DNA from 3 places in the Bradyrhizobium sp. 17 genome. Region 3 is predicted to be linked to each of the others. Evidence: predicted binding sites of a transcription regulator. Region 3 holds the regulator's gene; each other region holds the start of a gene.
What was found. The regulator LexA, encoded in region 3, represses DNA repair genes until DNA is damaged. The targets are predictions, from matches to a motif close to TGTTCNNNNTGTGTTCNG.

Region 1: rmuC (DNA recombination protein RmuC) is a predicted target of LexA. The motif match lies at 2,123-2,140, and genes of this name have one in related genera.
Region 2: IVB13_RS19060 (putative DNA modification/repair radical SAM protein) is a predicted target of LexA. The motif match lies at 1,776-1,793, and genes of this name have one in related genera.

The regions. Positions count from the first base shown of each region.
Region 1 is NZ_JADPJQ010000128.1:171,304-176,329, reverse strand. It holds gene truA (tRNA pseudouridine(38-40) synthase TruA) at 1-419, opposite strand, end outside; gene fmt (methionyl-tRNA formyltransferase) at 540-1,463, opposite strand; gene def (peptide deformylase) at 1,476-2,000, opposite strand; gene rmuC (DNA recombination protein RmuC) at 2,172-3,371, shown strand; partial or broken gene IVB13_RS35935 (GIY-YIG nuclease family protein) at 3,434-3,736, shown strand; gene IVB13_RS35930 (MFS transporter) at 3,823-5,026, shown strand, end outside.
Region 2 is NZ_JADPJQ010000105.1:19,995-26,135, reverse strand. It holds gene IVB13_RS19070 (DNA polymerase Y family protein) at 1-1,026, opposite strand, end outside; gene IVB13_RS19065 (DNA repair protein) at 923-1,711, opposite strand; gene IVB13_RS19060 (putative DNA modification/repair radical SAM protein) at 1,874-3,109, shown strand; gene IVB13_RS19055 (UdgX family uracil-DNA binding protein) at 3,109-4,551, shown strand; gene IVB13_RS19050 (inorganic phosphate transporter) at 4,650-6,141, shown strand, end outside.
Region 3 is NZ_JADPJQ010000012.1:217,355-223,495, forward strand. It holds gene glp (gephyrin-like molybdotransferase Glp) at 1-629, shown strand, start outside; gene lexA (transcriptional repressor LexA) at 806-1,507, shown strand; gene IVB13_RS02285 (hypothetical protein) at 2,001-2,435, shown strand; partial or broken gene IVB13_RS02290 (ComEC/Rec2 family competence protein) at 2,574-4,842, opposite strand; gene IVB13_RS02295 (DUF2171 domain-containing protein) at 4,938-5,171, opposite strand; gene IVB13_RS02300 (nuclear transport factor 2 family protein) at 5,256-5,642, opposite strand; gene IVB13_RS02305 (glutamine--tRNA ligase/YqeY domain fusion protein) at 5,662-6,141, opposite strand, start outside.

The DNA of each region.
Region 1 (5,026 bases), on a different contig from region 3:
GCATCGGCGTCGAGCCGGCGCGGCACGCGCCAGGCGTGGCCGGCATCGAGTGCGAGATTGGCGCGAGTGTTGACGATACGGTAGCGGTAGTGGCGCTTGATGGCTGAAAAGCGCGCCTCGAAACTATCAGGCACGATATCCGCTTCGAGCACCGCGACAGGATGCGGGCGCAGATGCGCATTCAAGCCGTCGCGAAAACGGCCCGGCGGAAACTGCTTGCCGACATCGACATGCGCGACCTGGCCGCGCGCATGCACGCCGGCATCGGTGCGGCCGGCACCATGGACGCGCGCATCCGCGCCGGTCATCGCCTTCACAGCGGCCTCCAACGCGCCCTGCACCGAGGGCAGCGTCTCCTGCACCTGCCAGCCGAAGAACGGCGCGCCGTCATATTCGATGGTGAGCTTGTAGCGGGGCATCTTGTCCAGTTTCGCTGTCATCGCCCGGCTCGACCGGGCAATCCAGTACTCCGCAGCCTATCCGTTCGACCGAGAAGCCTCGGCGTACTGGATACCCCGCCTTCGCAGGGTATGACAGCGTCAGGTGAATTTGGCGCCGGTCTTCAACGGCACGCCGCGCAGGAAGTCCGCGGCCTGCATGCGTGCCTTGCCTTCGCGCTGGAGCTCGATCAGACGGATTGCACCCTCGCCGCAGGCGATGGTGAGGTGATCGTCGAGCACCTCGCCGGGTGCGCCCGTGCCTTTCGCCAGCTCGCAGCGCAGGATCTTGACCCGCGCATTCTCAAGTTCGGCCCAGGCGCCGGGAAACGGCGACAGGCCGTGGATATGGCGCAGCACCTCGCGCGCGGGCCTGGTCCAGTCGATCCGCGCCTCGGCCTTGTCGATCTTGGCGGCATAGGTGACGCCGTCCTCGCTCTGCTGCTTCAGCTGAAGCCCGCCGCGCGCCAGCGCGGCCATGGCGCGCACCATCAGATCGGCACCGAGCCGCGACAGACGATCGTGCAGATCGAGCGCGGTCATGTTGTCCGTGATCGCGAGCCGTTCCGCCATAGCGACGTCGCCGGTGTCGAGGCCAACATCCATCTTCATCACCATCACGCCGCTCTCGGCATCGCCGGCCATGATCGCGCGGTTGATGGGAGCGGCACCGCGCCAGCGTGGCAGCAGCGAGGCGTGCAGGTTGTAGCAGCCGAGCTTTGGCGCATCGAGGATCGCCTGCGGCAGGATCATGCCATAGGCGACGACGACGGCCGCATCGGCGTCAAAGGCGCGAAACTCTTCCAGCGCCTCCGGCGTTTTCAAAGTCTTCGGCGTCAGCACGGGCACACCGAGCTTTCGCGCGGCCTCTTCCACCGGGGTCGGCTGCAATTGCAGCCCGCGCCGTCCGCCGGGCTTCGGCGCGCGCGTGTACACGGCCGCGATCTCGTGGCCATGCGCGACGAGCTCGAGCAGCGTCGGCACGGAGAAATCGGGCGTGCCCATGAAGATCAGGCGGAGGGGCATCGACAGAGAACCTCACTCCGCGCGCTTGGCGGCTTTCTCGAACTTCTTCAGCACGCGGTCGCGCTTGAGCTTTGACAGATAGTCGACGAACAGCACGCCGTTGAGATGGTCGATCTCGTGCTGGATGCAGGTGGCGTAGAGGCCTTCGGCGTCCTCCTCGTGCACCTTGCCGTCGAGATCGGTGTAGCGCACCCGCACCTTCGCAGGGCGCTCGACCTCCTCGTAATATTCGGGGATCGACAGGCAGCCTTCCTCGTAGAACGACAGGTCCTCCGAAGAGGCGATGATTTCCGGATTGATGAAGACGCGCGGCTCGGGCTTGGTCTCGCCGTCCTGGTCGGGCTTGGCGAGGTCCATGGTGATCAGCCGCAACGGCTGCGCGATCTGGATCGCCGCGAGCCCGATGCCGGGCGCGTCGTACATGGTCTCGAACATGTCGTCGGCAAGCTTGCGGATCTCCGGCGTGACCTTCTCGATCGGCTTGGAGACCAGACGCAGCTGCTTGTCGGGCAGGATGATGATTTCTCTGAGGGCCATGGCCGCGATTTAAGCCGCGCGTTCGATGCGGTCAATGCGGCCGGGAACCCCGTTAACCCTCCGCTAACCATAAAACTTCAGGTTTCGTTAACCATAAAAATTAACAGAGCATTTACCATAAATGTTCGCTATTCGTTCGTGTCTCGAAGCGAATCGGCTAGAAGCAGGGGCATGAACGAGATCATTTTCATGCTTGGCGACTGGCCGGTGCGCACCGTGGACGCGCTGATCGGCTTCGGCGCCCTGGTCCTTATCCTGCTGCTCGTGATTGCCGTCGTGATCGCGCGGTCAGGGCGGCGCGGCGCGGAACTCGCGATGGCCAACGCCATCCGCGCCGACGAGCTCGAGGAGCGCATCAGCCAGATGCTGCACGCCCAGAGCGAGGCTTCGGGGCGAGTCGACGCCATGACCCAGACGCTGGCCGGCCGCCAGGCCGACATGGCGCGCGCGGTCAACGAGCGGCTGGATTCGGTGACCCACCGCGTCGGCCAGTCCATGGAGCACTCGACCCGCAACACCATGGAGAGCCTGCACGCGCTGCACGAGCGGCTCGGCATCATCGACAGCGCGCACAAGAACCTCACCGACCTCACCACGCAGGTGACGACCCTGCGCGACGTGCTCGCCAACAAGCAGTCGCGCGGCGCCTTCGGTCAGGCGCGGATGGAAGCGATCGTCCAGGACGGTCTGCCGAAGGGCGCCTACGAGTTCCAGTTCACGCTCTCGACCGGCAAGCGTCCGGACTGCGTCGTGTTCCTGCCCGACCAGCGTCCGCTCTGCATCGACGCGAAATTTCCGCTGGAGGCGATGACCGCGCTGCATGATGCGCGCACCGACGAGGAAAAGCGCATCGCCACGCAGCGGCTGCGCGGTGACGTGATGAAGCATGTCAGCGACATCGCCGAAAAATATCTCGTCGCCGGCGAGACCCAGGAAATGGCGTTGATGTTCGTGCCGTCGGAATCGGTCTACGCCGAGATCCACGACGGTTTCGACGACGTGATCCAGAAGGCGTATCGCGCCCGCGTCGTGCTGGTGTCGCCGTCGCTTTTGATGCTCGCAATCCAGGTGATGCAGCAGATCATGAAGGACGCGCGCATGCGCGATGCCGCCGACCAGATCCAGACCGAAGTGATCAAGCTCGGCGACGACCTCGGCCGCCTGCGCGATCGCGTGCTGAAATTGCAGAAGCACTTTGCCGACGCGAACGAGGACGTCCGCCAGATCCTGATCTCCGCCGACAAGATCGAGAAGCGCGCGGGGCGCATCGAAGAGCTCGATTTCAGCAAGAGCGATGCCCCCGAAGCCCCGCATCTCGTGGCGACCGGCGCTGCCGAGTTGTTCCCGAGGAAGCTCCAGGCGGGGGAGTAGAATATAGAACACACTGTCGTCGCCCGGCTTGACCGGGCGACCCAGTATCCCAGAGACGGCAGATGGGCGGGCGCTGCTACTACGTGTACATTCTCGCCAGCAAGATGGGCGACACGCTCTACATTGGCGTAACGAACGATCTCATCCGCCGTGTGGCCGAACACAAATTGCAGTTAGTCGAGAGCTTCACGAAGGAATAGGGCGTTGTGAAGCTAGTCTATTTCGAGCAATTCGATGATCCCGAGAATGCGATAAAACGCGAGAAGCGCCTGAAAAAATGGACGCGCGCCTGGAAGATTGCGCTGATCGAGAAGGATAATCCCGATTGGAACGATCTCTATGCGGAGATCGCGGGCCCTCCATAACTCCGGCCTCTGGAATACTGGGTCGCCCGGTCAAGCCGGGCGACGACACCTCACTTGTGGCTCTCAGAATCTGCTAACACCACCCCATGACCGCACCCGACGCGACCTCCCCTGCCGGCCCCGGCACGGCCCCCACCTCCTGGCGTGACAGCCTTGCCGTTTACCTGCAGCCGCGGGTGCTGATCGTGCTGTTCCTCGGTTTCTCGTCCGGGCTGCCGCTGGCGCTGTCGGGCTCGACGCTGCTGGTGTGGATGCGGGAATCCGGCGTCGATCTCAAGACCATCGGGCTGTTTGCGCTGGTCGGCACGCCCTACACGCTGAAATTCCTTTGGGCGCCGCTGGTCGATGCGATGCATGTGCCGCTGTTCACGCGCGCCTTCGGGCGGCGCCGCGGCTGGCTGCTGTTCTCGCAATTGCTGCTGATCGCAGCGATCCTGCTGCTGGCGCTGACCGATCCCGCGCGCTCGCCGTTCTACGTCGCGCTCGGCGCATTGCTGGTGGCGACGGCCTCGTCGACGCAGGACATCGTGGTCGACGCCTTCCGCGTCGAGAGCCTGCCGGAGAGCGAGCAGGCCGCCGGCATGGCGTCCTATGTCGCGGCCTATCGCATCGGCATGCTGGTCTCGACCGCCGGCGCGCTGTTCATCGTCTCCGGCTTCGAGAGCACCGGCATCACCCGCACGTCCGCCTGGATGTGGGGCTATGTGGTGATGGCGGCGATGGTCCTGATCGGGACGATCACGGCGCTGGTCGCGACCGAGCCCGAGCAGTCATTGCGGGCGGAAGCCGCGACGCAGACGCAGACCGCGCTCGCGCGCGTGCTGCACGCGGCAATCGGCGCCTTCTCGGAATTCCTGACGCGCAAGGACGCGCTTGCGGCACTCGCCTTCGTCGTGCTGTTCAAGTTCACCGATGCCTTTTCCGGCACGATGACCGCGCCGTTCGTGATCGACCTCGGCTTCTCCCGCAACGACTATGCGGCGATCGTGAAGGGCGTGGGCCTTGCTGCGACTCTGATCGGCGGCTTTGCCGGCGGCTTCGTCGCGCGGCGCTATTCGCTTGCGACCAGCCTCTGGATCGGCGGCGTGGTGCAGGCGCTCGCGAACCTCTCCTTCTCCTGGCTGGCCTTCGTCGGCACCAGCCAATGGGCGCTCGCCTTCGCCATCACCTGTGAGAACTTCACCAGCGCCATCGGCACGGTGATCTTCGTCGCCTATCTTTCGGCGCTCTGCCAGAACCCGCTGCACACGGCGACGCAATATGCGCTGCTCACCGCGCTTGCCGCGGTGG
Region 2 (6,141 bases), on a different contig from region 3:
CACCATGTCGAAGCCGAAGCCAGGATCGAGCGGATCGGCGAGGGCATCGAGACGCTCGCGGAACAGCCGGTCGATGACTTTGCTTTGCGTCACGGGACGTCCGGTCTCGACCATAATCGCGCGCACCGCGCCGTCGGTGCGGAAGAAGGCAGCTTCCAGGCGGCGCGCGCCCTTGCCCTGCTTCTCCATAGACGCAATCAGCGTGTCCGCCAGGCGCGACAGCGTCATCGCGATCATGGTGTCGGTCGCGATCGGCTCGGCAAAGCGTTTCTCCACGATGTAATCGGGCAGCGGCTTGCGCGGATTGATCGGCGCATCGCCCTGCCCCAGCGCATGCGCGAGCAGCGTGGAGAACCGTGCGCCGAACCGCGCCGTGATTTCATGCGGCTCGCGGGAAGCGACATCGCCGACCGTCTTCAGGCCGGCGCGACGCAGGCCGGTACTGATGGCCTCGCCTGCACCAAGCGCGGACACCGGAAACCGGCTGATTGCCGCCGCCTCCCCGCCATCGGCAACGATACTACCAGATGCATGGCGCGTCAGCGTGCGCGCACAGACCGAGGTACCGGCGATCGCCGCGCTGACCGCAAAGCCCTGGCGGTCGAGGGCACGGACAAGGGTTTGCAACAGCGCAGCCTCGCCGCCGAACAGATGCGCGCAGCCGGTGATGTCGAGGAACAGTCCGTGCGGCGGATCGAGCGCCACCAGCGGCGTGAAGCGGTCGCACCAGTCCGCGATGTCGCCGATCGTCTTCGCATCGGCCACGGCATCGGCGTCGAACACCTTGAGATTTGGACACATCGCCCGGGCATTGGCTAGAGGCTGGCCGATATGCAGACCGAGGCGCTCGGCCGCCTCGTCCAGCGCATGGATCACCAGCGCGTTGCTATCCTTGGCAACGACGATGCTAGGCGCATTATTTTTATGCAGTCCGACGTTGCCGAAGAACCGCTGGATCCGATCGATGGGCAGGCGCGGTAGCCACAGGCTGAGGATACGCCGACGATTCAGAGAACTGGCACTCATCACATTTCCATTCCATGATCCACCGGCCGCACGGACCGTGACGATTGCGCAGGAGCTCGGCATCGAAGCGCGGCGCCCCCCAGGCGCTCCACATCGCGCCCGGCGGCGAATGCGCCGCGCGAAGCATCCATCTGGTCTCGGCGGTCGAGGGTAAAGGTTGCGCGGCCATCCGCAGCAACAGGCCGGTGACACCGGAAGATTGCGCAGCCAGCGTCAGCTTGCGGCTCGCCACGAGATCGAACTGCCTCGTCTCGCCCCAGAGCTCGAGCACGACCGCACCCAGCGCGTCGCAGGCGAGCGCATCGGCCGACGTGCGCAGCGCGCTCTCCACGTCGGCGGCGCGCACCATCACCATGCGGTGCGGATCGAGACCGATCTCGGCGAGCCCGCTCATCGACAGCGCACCGGTTTCAATTTCTGAAAAATCCTGCCGCACCCACAGCAGCGGTTTGCGAGCCGTCACGCGCCCTGCAAGACCGGTGACAAAGCCGGTCGCGGCCGCGCCCTGACGTCCTTCGCAAAATACCTCGTGGATTGCCGCGCGCGCGAGCCCGCCCTTCAGCGCGCTGTCGGCCTTGCGATGGCCGAGCGCGACACGGTCGCGATGATGCACGACCTCCGCCGTCTCGATGCGCTCGATCTGGCCGCGCAAGGCTGCAAGCGCGCTTGTTCGTGCGCCGCTCATATACGCCGCTCCTCAAGGGTGATCGCCGGTGGCTCTCAAAAAGAGAACCAGCGGCTAGCTCATTTGTTCATGATATGTTCTAATATAAAGCTAACGACGCCCCGGGAGTCAATCGAATTGGCGGGCCTTGGGATTCATGAGCTGAATCAAAGGGATTCCAATATGGACGTGCAACGCAAGCTGGAAATCCTGGCCGACGCCGCCAAGTACGACGCGTCTTGCGCCTCCAGCGGCACCGAGAGGCGGGATTCCAGCGACGGCAAGGGCATGGGATCGACCGCGCCCGGCATGGGCATTTGCCATTCTTACGCGCCGGACGGCCGCTGCATCTCGCTGCTCAAGGTGCTGCTGACCAACGCCTGCAACTACGACTGCCTCTATTGCGTCAACCGGGCCTCCTCCAACGTGCCGCGTGCCCGCTTCACCATCGACGAAGTCGTCAAGCTGACGCTCGACTTCTACCGGCGCAATTACATCGAAGGACTGTTTCTCTCCTCCGGCATCATCCGCAACCCCGACTACACCATGGAGCAGGTGGTGAGCGTCGCGCGCAAACTGCGCGAGGAGCATCACTTCCGCGGTTACATCCATCTCAAGACGATCCCCGAGGCCGACGATGCATTGATCTCCGAGGCCGGCAAATATGCCGACCGTCTCTCCATCAACATCGAGATGCCGCAGGAGACGAGCCTGCAGCAATTCGCGCCCGAGAAAGACGTGCGCGCGATCCGCCGCACCATGGGCCGGCTGCGGCTGAAGCTGGACGAGGCCGAGGAAAGCCGCAGCGCGAACACAAAAGCCAAGCCGCAGCGCTTCGCACCGGCCGGCCAAAGCACGCAGATGATCGTCGGCGCCGACGCGGCCTCCGACCACACCATCCTCCACACCAGCGCCAATCTCTACGGTTCATACAGGCTGAGGCGCGTCTATTATTCCGCGTTCAGCCCGATCCCCGATGCCAGCCGCGCGCTGCCTCTGCGCGCGCCGCCCTTGCTGCGCGAGCACCGTCTCTATCAGGCCGATTGGCTGATGCGGTTCTACGGCTTCGACGTCGGCGAGATCGCCGACGATAGCGCGATGCTGCCGCTCGACATCGATCCAAAACTCGCCTGGGCGCTGCGTCACCGCGACCGCTTCCCGCTCGACGTCAACCGCGCCAGCCGCGAGGAGTTGTTGCGCGTGCCGGGCTTCGGCACCAAGGCGGTCGAGCGCATCATCGCGGCGCGCCGCACGACCACCATCCGCGTCGCCGATCTCGCGCGGCTGCATGTGCCCCGGAACAAAGCGCTGCCGTTCATCGTGCTGAGCGATCACCGGCCCGCGCCGCACCGCCTCGACGAGGCACGGCTGATCGAACGGTTCAAGCCGAAGGCCACACAACTGGGATTTGGCTTCTGATGCAGTACATCACCCTCGAGAACGAAACCGATTTCGACGGCTGGCGTAAAGCCGCACGTAGCCTCGTGCTTCACCAAACGAAACCGGCCGATGTCACCTGGGCCGTGCAGGGCGGCGAAGCGGAGCTGTTCGCGACGCCCTCGCCGTCTGCGCTGCCGGCGGCTGGCGACGGTACCTTCAACGTGCCGGCAAAATTCGTCGAGCTCGCCAAGGCCGCGATCCTGCATCGCGATCCCGAGCGTTTCGCGATCCTCTATCGCCTGCTGTTTCGGCTGAAGGACAATCACTACCTCATCGAGGTCGCGACCGATCCCGATGTCGCGCAAGTCGCGGCCATGGCAAAGGCGGTCTACCGCGACGAGCACAAGATGCATGCCTTCGTGCGCTTCCGTGAGATCGGCAGGGAACGCGAAGCACACTACGTCGCCTGGTTCGAGCCGGAGCATCACATCGTCGAGCTCGCCGCGCCGTTCTTCGCCAAGCGCTTTGCCGACATGCCCTGGTCGATCCTGACGCCGGATTTGTGCGCGCATTGGGATGGCCACGCGCTCTCGTTCACATCAGGCGTCAGCAAGAGCGAGGCACCGAGCGAAGACCGGCTGGAGGAAACCTGGCGGCGCTACTACGCCAGCATCTTCAATCCGGCCCGCCTGAAGGTGAAGGCAATGCAGACCGAGATGCCGAAGAAATATTGGAGGAACCTGCCCGAGGCTTCGATCATTAAGCCCCTGATTGAGGACGCCGAGCGCATGACCGGCGCCATGATCGCCAATGCCCCAACCGATCCGCACAAGCCTCAAAAGCGGCCGGAGGCTCCGATGAAACGCAAGACCGCTGCCGACGATCTCGAAGCGCTCCGCGAGGAGGCCGCCCACTGCCGCGCCTGCCATCTCTACAAGGACGCCACCCAGACCGTGTTCGGCGAGGGTCCGAAGTCCGCCAATATCATGCTGGTCGGCGAACAACCTGGCGACAAGGAAGACCTCGCCGGCCATCCCTTCGTCGGTCCAGCCGGCCAGATGCTCGACAAGGCGCTGCAGGAGGCCGGCGTCGACCGCAAGAAGGTCTATGTCACCAACGCGGTGAAACACTTCAAATTCGTGCCGCGCGGCAAGATTCGCCTGCATCAGAAGCCGAATACGCCGGAGATAAAGGCCTGCCGGCAGTGGTATGAGCGGGAGGTCTCCGTCATCCAGCCCGATCTCATCGTCGCGATGGGCGCGACCGCCGCGCAGAGCGTGTTCGGCAAGATCACCCCGATCGGAAAGAACCGCGGCCGGCTCATCGACCTGCCCGACGGTCACAAGGCGCTGGTGACGGTGCACCCGTCCTATCTGCTGCGGCTGCCCGATCCGGAAGCCAAGGTGCTGGAATATCGGCGCTTTGTCGAAGATTTGAAGATCGTCGCCGGGTTGCAGAAGAAAGCCGCGCGCGCCGCCTGAATACGGGCGGGAAAACCCCTTTCATGCCTCGCCTGTCATCCAGCCTTCAAATCCATCGCGGACAATAGCCCCTACAGAAAGTTAAGGGGCCTCCAGACATGACCGATGTTGCATTCGACCGCGCGGTAGCCGATCCCGCGCCGATCCAGCCGGCCTCGCGGCCAAATCTCGACAAGGGCTTCAATCCGCTGACGATGATCCTGTTCTTCGGCATCCTCGCCGCGGGCCTGCTCTATGTGGCCTACAGCATCTATTCGGATGTCGATGCGACCGGCACGCGGGTCACGAGCTATCTGCCCTACATCCTCTTGTTTGTCGCGCTGCTGATCGCGCTCGGCTTCGAATTCGTCAACGGCTTCCACGACACCGCCAACGCGGTAGCGACCGTGATCTACACCCATTCGCGGCCGGCCGAAGTCGCGGTGATGTGGTCGGGTTTCTTCAACTTTCTCGGCGTGCTGCTCTCGTCCGGCGCGGTCGCCTTCGGCATCGTCTCGCTGCTACCGGTCGAGCTGATCCTGCAGGTCGGCTCCAGCGCCGGTTTCGCGATGGTGTTCGCGCTGCTGATCGCCGCGATCCTTTGGAACCTCGGCACCTGGTATTTCGGCCTGCCGGCCTCCTCCTCGCACACGCTGATCGGCTCGATCATCGGAGTCGGCGTTGCGAACGCGCTGATGCGCGGCCGCGACGGCACCTCGGGCGTGGACTGGGGCAAGGCTACGGAGATCGGCTATGCGCTTCTGTTGTCGCCACTGGTCGGCTTCATCTGCGCCGCCGGCCTGCTTCTGCTGCTCAAGCTGATCATCAAGAACCCGGCGCTCTATGCCGCCCCTGAGGGTCACAAAGCCCCGCCGATGTGGATTCGCGGCCTGCTGATCCTGACCTGCACCGGCGTCAGCTTCGCCCATGGTTCGAACGACGGCCAGAAGGGCATGGGCCTGATCATGCTGATCCTGATCGGCACCGTGCCCACAGCCTATGCGCTCAACCGCGCATTGCCGGAGTCGCAGGTCGCCCAGTTCGCGAAGGTCTCGGATGCCGCCTCCAAGGTGGTTGCGGCCAAGGGCGCCGGCCATGCGATCATCGGCGATCCCCGTCCTGCGGTGACGCAGTACGTCACCTCGCATCACATCAGCGAAGGCACCTACCCTTCGCTGTCAGTGCTGGTGAAGGATGTCGGCGAGCAGGTCGCGAAATACGGTTCGCTGAACAAGGTGCCGGCGGAAGTCGTCGGCAACACCCGCAACGACATGTACCTGACTTCGGAAGCGATCCGATTCCTGATGAAGGACAAGGAAAACGACCTCAGCAAGGAAGAGGTCGCGACCTTGAACGCCTACAAAGGCGGGCTAGACAGCGCGACCAAGTTCATCCCGACCTGGGTGAAGGTCGCGGTCGCGATCGCGCTCGGTCTCGGCACCATGATCGGCTGGAAGCGCATCGTCGTCACCGTCGGCGAGAAGATCGGCAAGACCCATCTCACCTACGCGCAGGGTGCCTCCGCCGAGCTCGTCGCCGCCGCCACGATCGGCGCCGCCGACGCGTTCGGCCTGCCGGTCTCGACCACCCACGTGCTGTCGTCCGGCGTCG
Region 3 (6,141 bases):
GCCAGATCGTCTATTCCAACGGCTACGCCCTGCACGCGCTCGCCCGCAGCGAGGGCGCCGAGACCATCGACCTCGGTATTGCCGCCGACACGCTCGAGGCCACCACCGCCGGCATCCGCCGCGCCCGCGAGAGCGGCGCCGACGTCCTGATCACGACCGGCGGCGCATCGGTCGGCGACCACGATCTGGTCCAGCAGGCACTGCGGGACGAAGGCATCGCGATGGCGTTCTGGAAGATCGCGATGCGGCCAGGCAAGCCGATGATGCACGGGCGACTCGGCGCAATGGGTGTGATCGGCCTGCCGGGCAATCCCGTATCGTCCTACGTGTGCGCTTTCCTGTTCATGGTGCCGCTGATTCGCGCCCTGTCGGGCCGTTCAGTGATTCACCATCGCCGTGAACGCGCCGTGCTCGGCCGCGACGTCGGCGCCAACGACCAGCGCGAGGACTATCTGCGCGCGCATCTTGAGGAGCGTGACGATGGCACACGCGTCGTTGTTCCCGTCAATCATCAGGACTCTTCGCTGCTTGCGAATCTCGCTGCAGCACAGGTACTTCTCGTCCGCGCACCATTCGCGCCGAAGGCCGAAGCCGGCACGGCTTGCGAAGTGTTGCGGCTCCCCGTCTGAGCGCCCCCGCAACGCGCGTTCCGCGCACTTTGCTCTGTTCACGGTAAATTAAGCAGTTGCGGAACATGTATCGAACATATAGTGTCTGTTCATGATTTGTTTCGAGCATGCAGCGGCTTATGGCCGAATTCAGCGTCTCGGAATCGGACGACATCAACCGGGGGACTTTGGTCGAGATGTTAACGCGCAAACAATACGAGCTTCTGCGGTTCATCAGTGAACGTCTGAAGGAAAGCGGCGTGCCGCCCTCCTTCGACGAGATGAAGGATGCGCTCGATCTGCGCTCGAAGTCGGGCATCCATCGCCTGATCACGGCGCTCGAGGAGCGTGGCTTCATCCGACGCCTGCCCAACCGCGCCCGTGCGATTGAAGTCATCAAGCTGCCGGAGCTCCAGGCAGCCGCTGGCAGCCGCCGCGGCTTCACGCCGAGCGTCATCGAGGGCAATCTCGGCAAGGTGCGTGCGAGCGCGAGCCTGCCCGCTGACGAGGGCGAACGTCTCGTCGCGGTGCCGGTGATGGGCCGCATCGCGGCCGGCACGCCGATCGAGGCGTTGCAGACCCGCAGCCATACTATCAGCGTACCGCCTGACATGCTCGGCTCGGGCGAGCATTACGCGCTGGAAGTGCGCGGCGACTCGATGGTCGAAGCCGGCATTCTCGACGGCGACATGGCCCTGATCCAGCGCAACGAGAGCGCCGATACCGGCGACATCGTGGTGGCGCTGATCGACGACGAGGAAGCGACGCTGAAGCGCTTCCGCCGTCGCGGCGCCTCGATCGCGCTCGAGCCCGCCAACGCGGCCTATGAGGTCCGCATCCTGCCGCCCAACCGGGTGAAGATTCAGGGCAAGCTGATCGGGCTTTACCGGAAGTACTGATACCGGGAGTCTTTCTATCGGCAGTACTTCATATCGGAAGCACTTCATGCCGGAGGTGCTTGGCGCCTCGCGCGCTTCCGATCGGCATCGCCGGTCAGAGATTGGAGCGGATCATCGTCCGCTCCGGCTGGATAGCCTTTCTGGTTCTGCACAGACTATCCGGCCCCTCCTCCAACGCTGGCTCCTCGCCACGCCGACGAAGCAGCACCGCTTCAAGCAGCACCGCTTCGCGGCTCGGTTGTTCGAGGAAACAGCGACCAGCGGTCAAGTTCGGCCGTTGCAGCCAAGTTGGCAATGTTCGCGTACGCGCCTCCCGAATGCATCGCGGCGAGCTTTGTTCCTATTGAATTCGGGAAAGATAATGTGATCGCGGCTTGCGGAAGCCAGCCGCAGATTTGCCCACAACCAAGCAGAGCGTTCGTGCTTCCACTCTGATAGAGGCCTGCGCCTCGATAAGAGACGCGGGTTGCTATCCCAGCATGAGGAGCACCCGATGTGTGACTACAGCCTACATGCCGTCGCGTCGCGCCCCGCCGAAGTCGGCGAGACGATCGTCACGACAAGCTTCCGCGGCACCTCGACGCGCGGCTTCGCCTCTGCAGCCGATCCGTCTGTTGCCGTCTGCCTGCTGCCGGGGACGGAGCTCGCCTTCGCCGACGACGTCCGCTACGACAATCGCTGGATCTGGACGCGCACCATCAATTCCCGCGTGGGCAAGTTCGGCAAGATCGATCCGCACGTTCCCGACCGCCATCATGATGCGATCGAATTCCCCGACGGCAAATACGTGCTGGTGACGCAGCTCGTCGAAGGCCAGCGCGCGACGGTGCTGCAACTGCCGGTGACTCAGTCGGTCACCGAGCGCGAGCACAAGGCGCAGATCACCGCCGACAGGCAGCCGACCGTCACGCACCTGCCGATCGGCTGACAGAGCCGCCCTCCGGCTACGAAGTCGGAGGTCAGGATTGAATCGCCATCGCCGGCCGTGGCCGGCGAGATGGTGTGGTTTGCACCCCGCGAATCCGAACGGACGCACCGAACCACTGCGTTGCTCCGCACCATCAGATCAATCGTCGGCTTGCAGGTCGGTGTCCGCCGGCGTTGCGTCCTTGATGCGAGGCGCGGTCGACTTTGCCGTCGAAATCACCCTCGCCGGCGCCGGCCGGCAACCAGGGGCGGCTCGTGCCTCTCGCCCTCACTGCCTGAACCACAAAACCGTCACCACGCTGCGTCAGCGCCAGCGCGCTTTGGCTGGCGAGCCGCTGCCGATCGACCACCATCGCCGCGCAATCGGGCGGCGCGGGACGTGTCGTCACCACCAGGGCGGCCCGACTGCAATCGTCTGCGAGAGCGTCGACGCGCAGTGCCAGCGCGACCAGCCTCCCGTCGGCCAGTGGCGTCACGCAGCCGGATTCGTCGCAGGACACGCCATCGGCAAGCGAGGCTCTGCCCGCATCGCGCGGATCGGCGTCGGCAGCGAGCCATTCCTTGAGCAGAAAGCTGTCCTTGTTCGTCCTGATCAGGTGCAGATATCCGTCCCTGCCCCGCACCGCGACGCTGGCGCCATCCCCGGCAATCAGGATGTCGGGCTGCCGCGCCGACAGTCCCCAGAGGATCGCTGCCAGCAGCACCAGGGCGCCGGACCAGCGCAGCGGCGTGCGCAACAAGCCGAGCACAATGATTCCCAGGCTCGCCGCGATCAGCGGCGCGATCCCGAACGCCGGGATGCGGCCCACCGCGCCCGGCAAGGCCGCGACCCAGCGCGAGACCGCGACCATCCACTCGATGCCAATCCCCATCAGCCACCAGAACACGCTGTCCAGCCCGAACGGCGCAGCAAGCAGCCCCAACAGCCCCGCCGGCATCACCAGCGCAGAGACCACCGGCATCGCGCCGAGATTGGCGAGCACGCCGAACGGCGTGACACGGTGGAAATGAAAGGCGGCATAGGGCGTCGTCGCAAGTCCCGCAATCAGCGAAGCCATGAACAGCATCGCAATCTCGCGCCCACCCCACATCGCAATGCGCGCAGTCGCCGAATTGTCCGGCGAGGCAAACAAATTGGGCATGCCGATCTGCACCAGTGCGACCAAGCCGAGCGTTGCCGCAAACGACATCTGAAAACTCGGATGCACCAGCGCTTCCGGCGCGACCGCCAGCACGATCAGCGCAGCCACAGCAAGCGTGCGGAAGGTGATGGCGCGGCGATCGACCATCACCGCGATCAGCACCACCGCCGTCATGAAGAACGACCTTTGCGTGGCGACCTCCGCGCCCGACAGCAGCAGGTAGAACGCAGCGGCGACCAGCGCGGCGGCGGCCGACCATTTCTTGATGGCGAAGCCGGCCGCCAATCCGGGGATCAGAGCGAGCAGCGCGCGCACCGCGAAGAACACGACGCCGGCAACGACGGCCATGTGATAACCGGAGATCGAGAGCACGTGGCCGAGGCCGGAGATGAACATCGCATCGTTGACGGGCGTGGTGATCGCATCGCGCCGCCCGGTGAGCAGCGCGGTCGCGATCGCCCGATTGTCGCCGTCGAGCGTCGCCCGGATGCGGGCATCGATCGCATCGCGCAGGCCTTGCATGAAGGCCGCGTAACGCAGCCGTAAGCCGCCGGTCTCAGGCGGCGACGCCACCGTGATGGCGCCCATCGCGAAGCCGGAGGCGCCGATGCCCTGGAAGAACATGTCACGCGAAAAGTCGTAGCTGCCGGGCCGCACCGGCGCGAGTGGCGGCATCAGCCGTGCCTTCAGCTGAACGAAGCTACCGACCTCCGGCGCGGTGCCCTTGCGGACCGACAGGCGCACGCGCTCGAGCCTGACGTCGCTGCGCTGCGCCTCCATCGCCGTGACGCGCAGCACGAAACGATCGGTACGCTCGCGGATGTCGCGAGCCTCGACGAAGCCCGACAACGACACCGAATAGAGCGCCCTTGCCAGCACCGGGTGGGCGATGCGCGCCGTCTTCCAGGTTGCGACGGCAAAGCCGGCCGCGACCGCCGCGATCATGATGGCCGGGGCGAACAGCCGGCTCCGCCGCAACAGAGCCGCGCCAAGCAGGAGCGCGATGGCGGTCGTGGCAACGACCCACAGCACCGGCTCATGATCGGCAGAGAAATAAAGCGCGATGCCGCAGCCAAACGCGACGGGCACCCACGGCAACAGCCGCCCGGCGCCCGCCTCGGCGCGCAGCCAGGCGCGGAGGGTCTCGGCCAGCGATGTCCAGAGGTCGAGGCCTGCAGGCGCGAGGCCGCCCGCGGACGCGGCGCGGCCCGCGGGCCACGTCCCCGCGATCCCCTGCGATCGTACCGGCCGGCCCGGCTCCGCCATTCCCTGCACTCGATGATACGCAACGAAGCCAGAAGCTACCGAAACGTGCAGGTGGGCGGATAGCGGTACGGATCAGGAACGAAGGGGCGCGGCCGCTACTTTTCCTCTTCCATCGTCACGGCCACATCCGCCTTGGCCGACAGCCTGACCTTGTTGCCCTCGATATCGGCGACGAGGCCCTTGTCGATGAAGTGATGATGGCCCTTGTGGCTGCCCTCGCCGCTGTCCTTCTTGGTCAGCTTGATGCGATTGCCTTCGACCTTGTCGACGGTGCCGATGTGGACGCCGTCGGCGCCGATCACTTCCATATGCTCTGCGATGTTCTGCATGGTGGGTTCCTTGTTGGACCCACCCCAACGCGCGGGGAGCACGTTCGTTCTCTCACGAGAATGACGAAGCCGTGTGCCCGCTCGTCAGATCAGCGGCGCCTGCGACGAAGCATGGTGATTGACGATCTTCCACTCGCCGTCCTCGCGCATGATGACCCAGCTCATCTTGACCGAGAAATCGGGGCGTTCGCCGGCGAGATCGAACGAGATGGTCGCGGCCATATTGATCAGATCAGGACCTGCCTGCGCCGCCGTCACCTCGGAAAACACCGCGCTCGGCTTGCGCCAGCGCGGCAGGCCGTTGAAATAGTCTGCGACGCCGGCCCTGCCCCGGTAGAGCTTTGGGTTGGAGCCGAAGAAGAAGGCATTCCTCGCATAGAGCGATGAGAGCGCGGCCGCATCGAGCGTGGCGAAGCCGGCGCGCCATTTCGCGATGATGCCGGAAACGATAGCGTCGGCTTCGTTGCTCATTGTGGTCTCGCAGCTCTTTTCAGCCTTTGGCAACTTCCTTCGCGAACGTGTCGCGCAGACCGATAGTCCTGGAAAATACCGGTCTGTCGGACGTCGAGTCCTTGTCGCGCACGAAATAGCCCTGGCGCTCGAACTGCATCGGCTCGGTCGAATTGCTTTCCGCGACCGATGCCTCGACGCGGGCATTAGCGAGAATTTCCAGTGACTGCGGATTGAGGTCGGCGGCGAAGTTCGAGGCGTCCGGGCTCGGTTTGGCAAACAGCTGATTGTAGATGCGGATTTCCGCGGGCACGGATGTCGCCGCCGGCAGCCAGTGCATGGTGGCCTTGACCTTGCGGCCATCGGGCGCGTTGCCGCCCTTGGTCGCGGGATCGTAGGTGCAGCGCAGCTCCACCACCTCGCCGGCATCGTTCTTGATCACGCCGGTGCACTTGACGAAATAGGCGTAGCGCAGCCGCACCTCGTTGCCCGGCGACAGACGGAAGAACTTTTTCGGCGG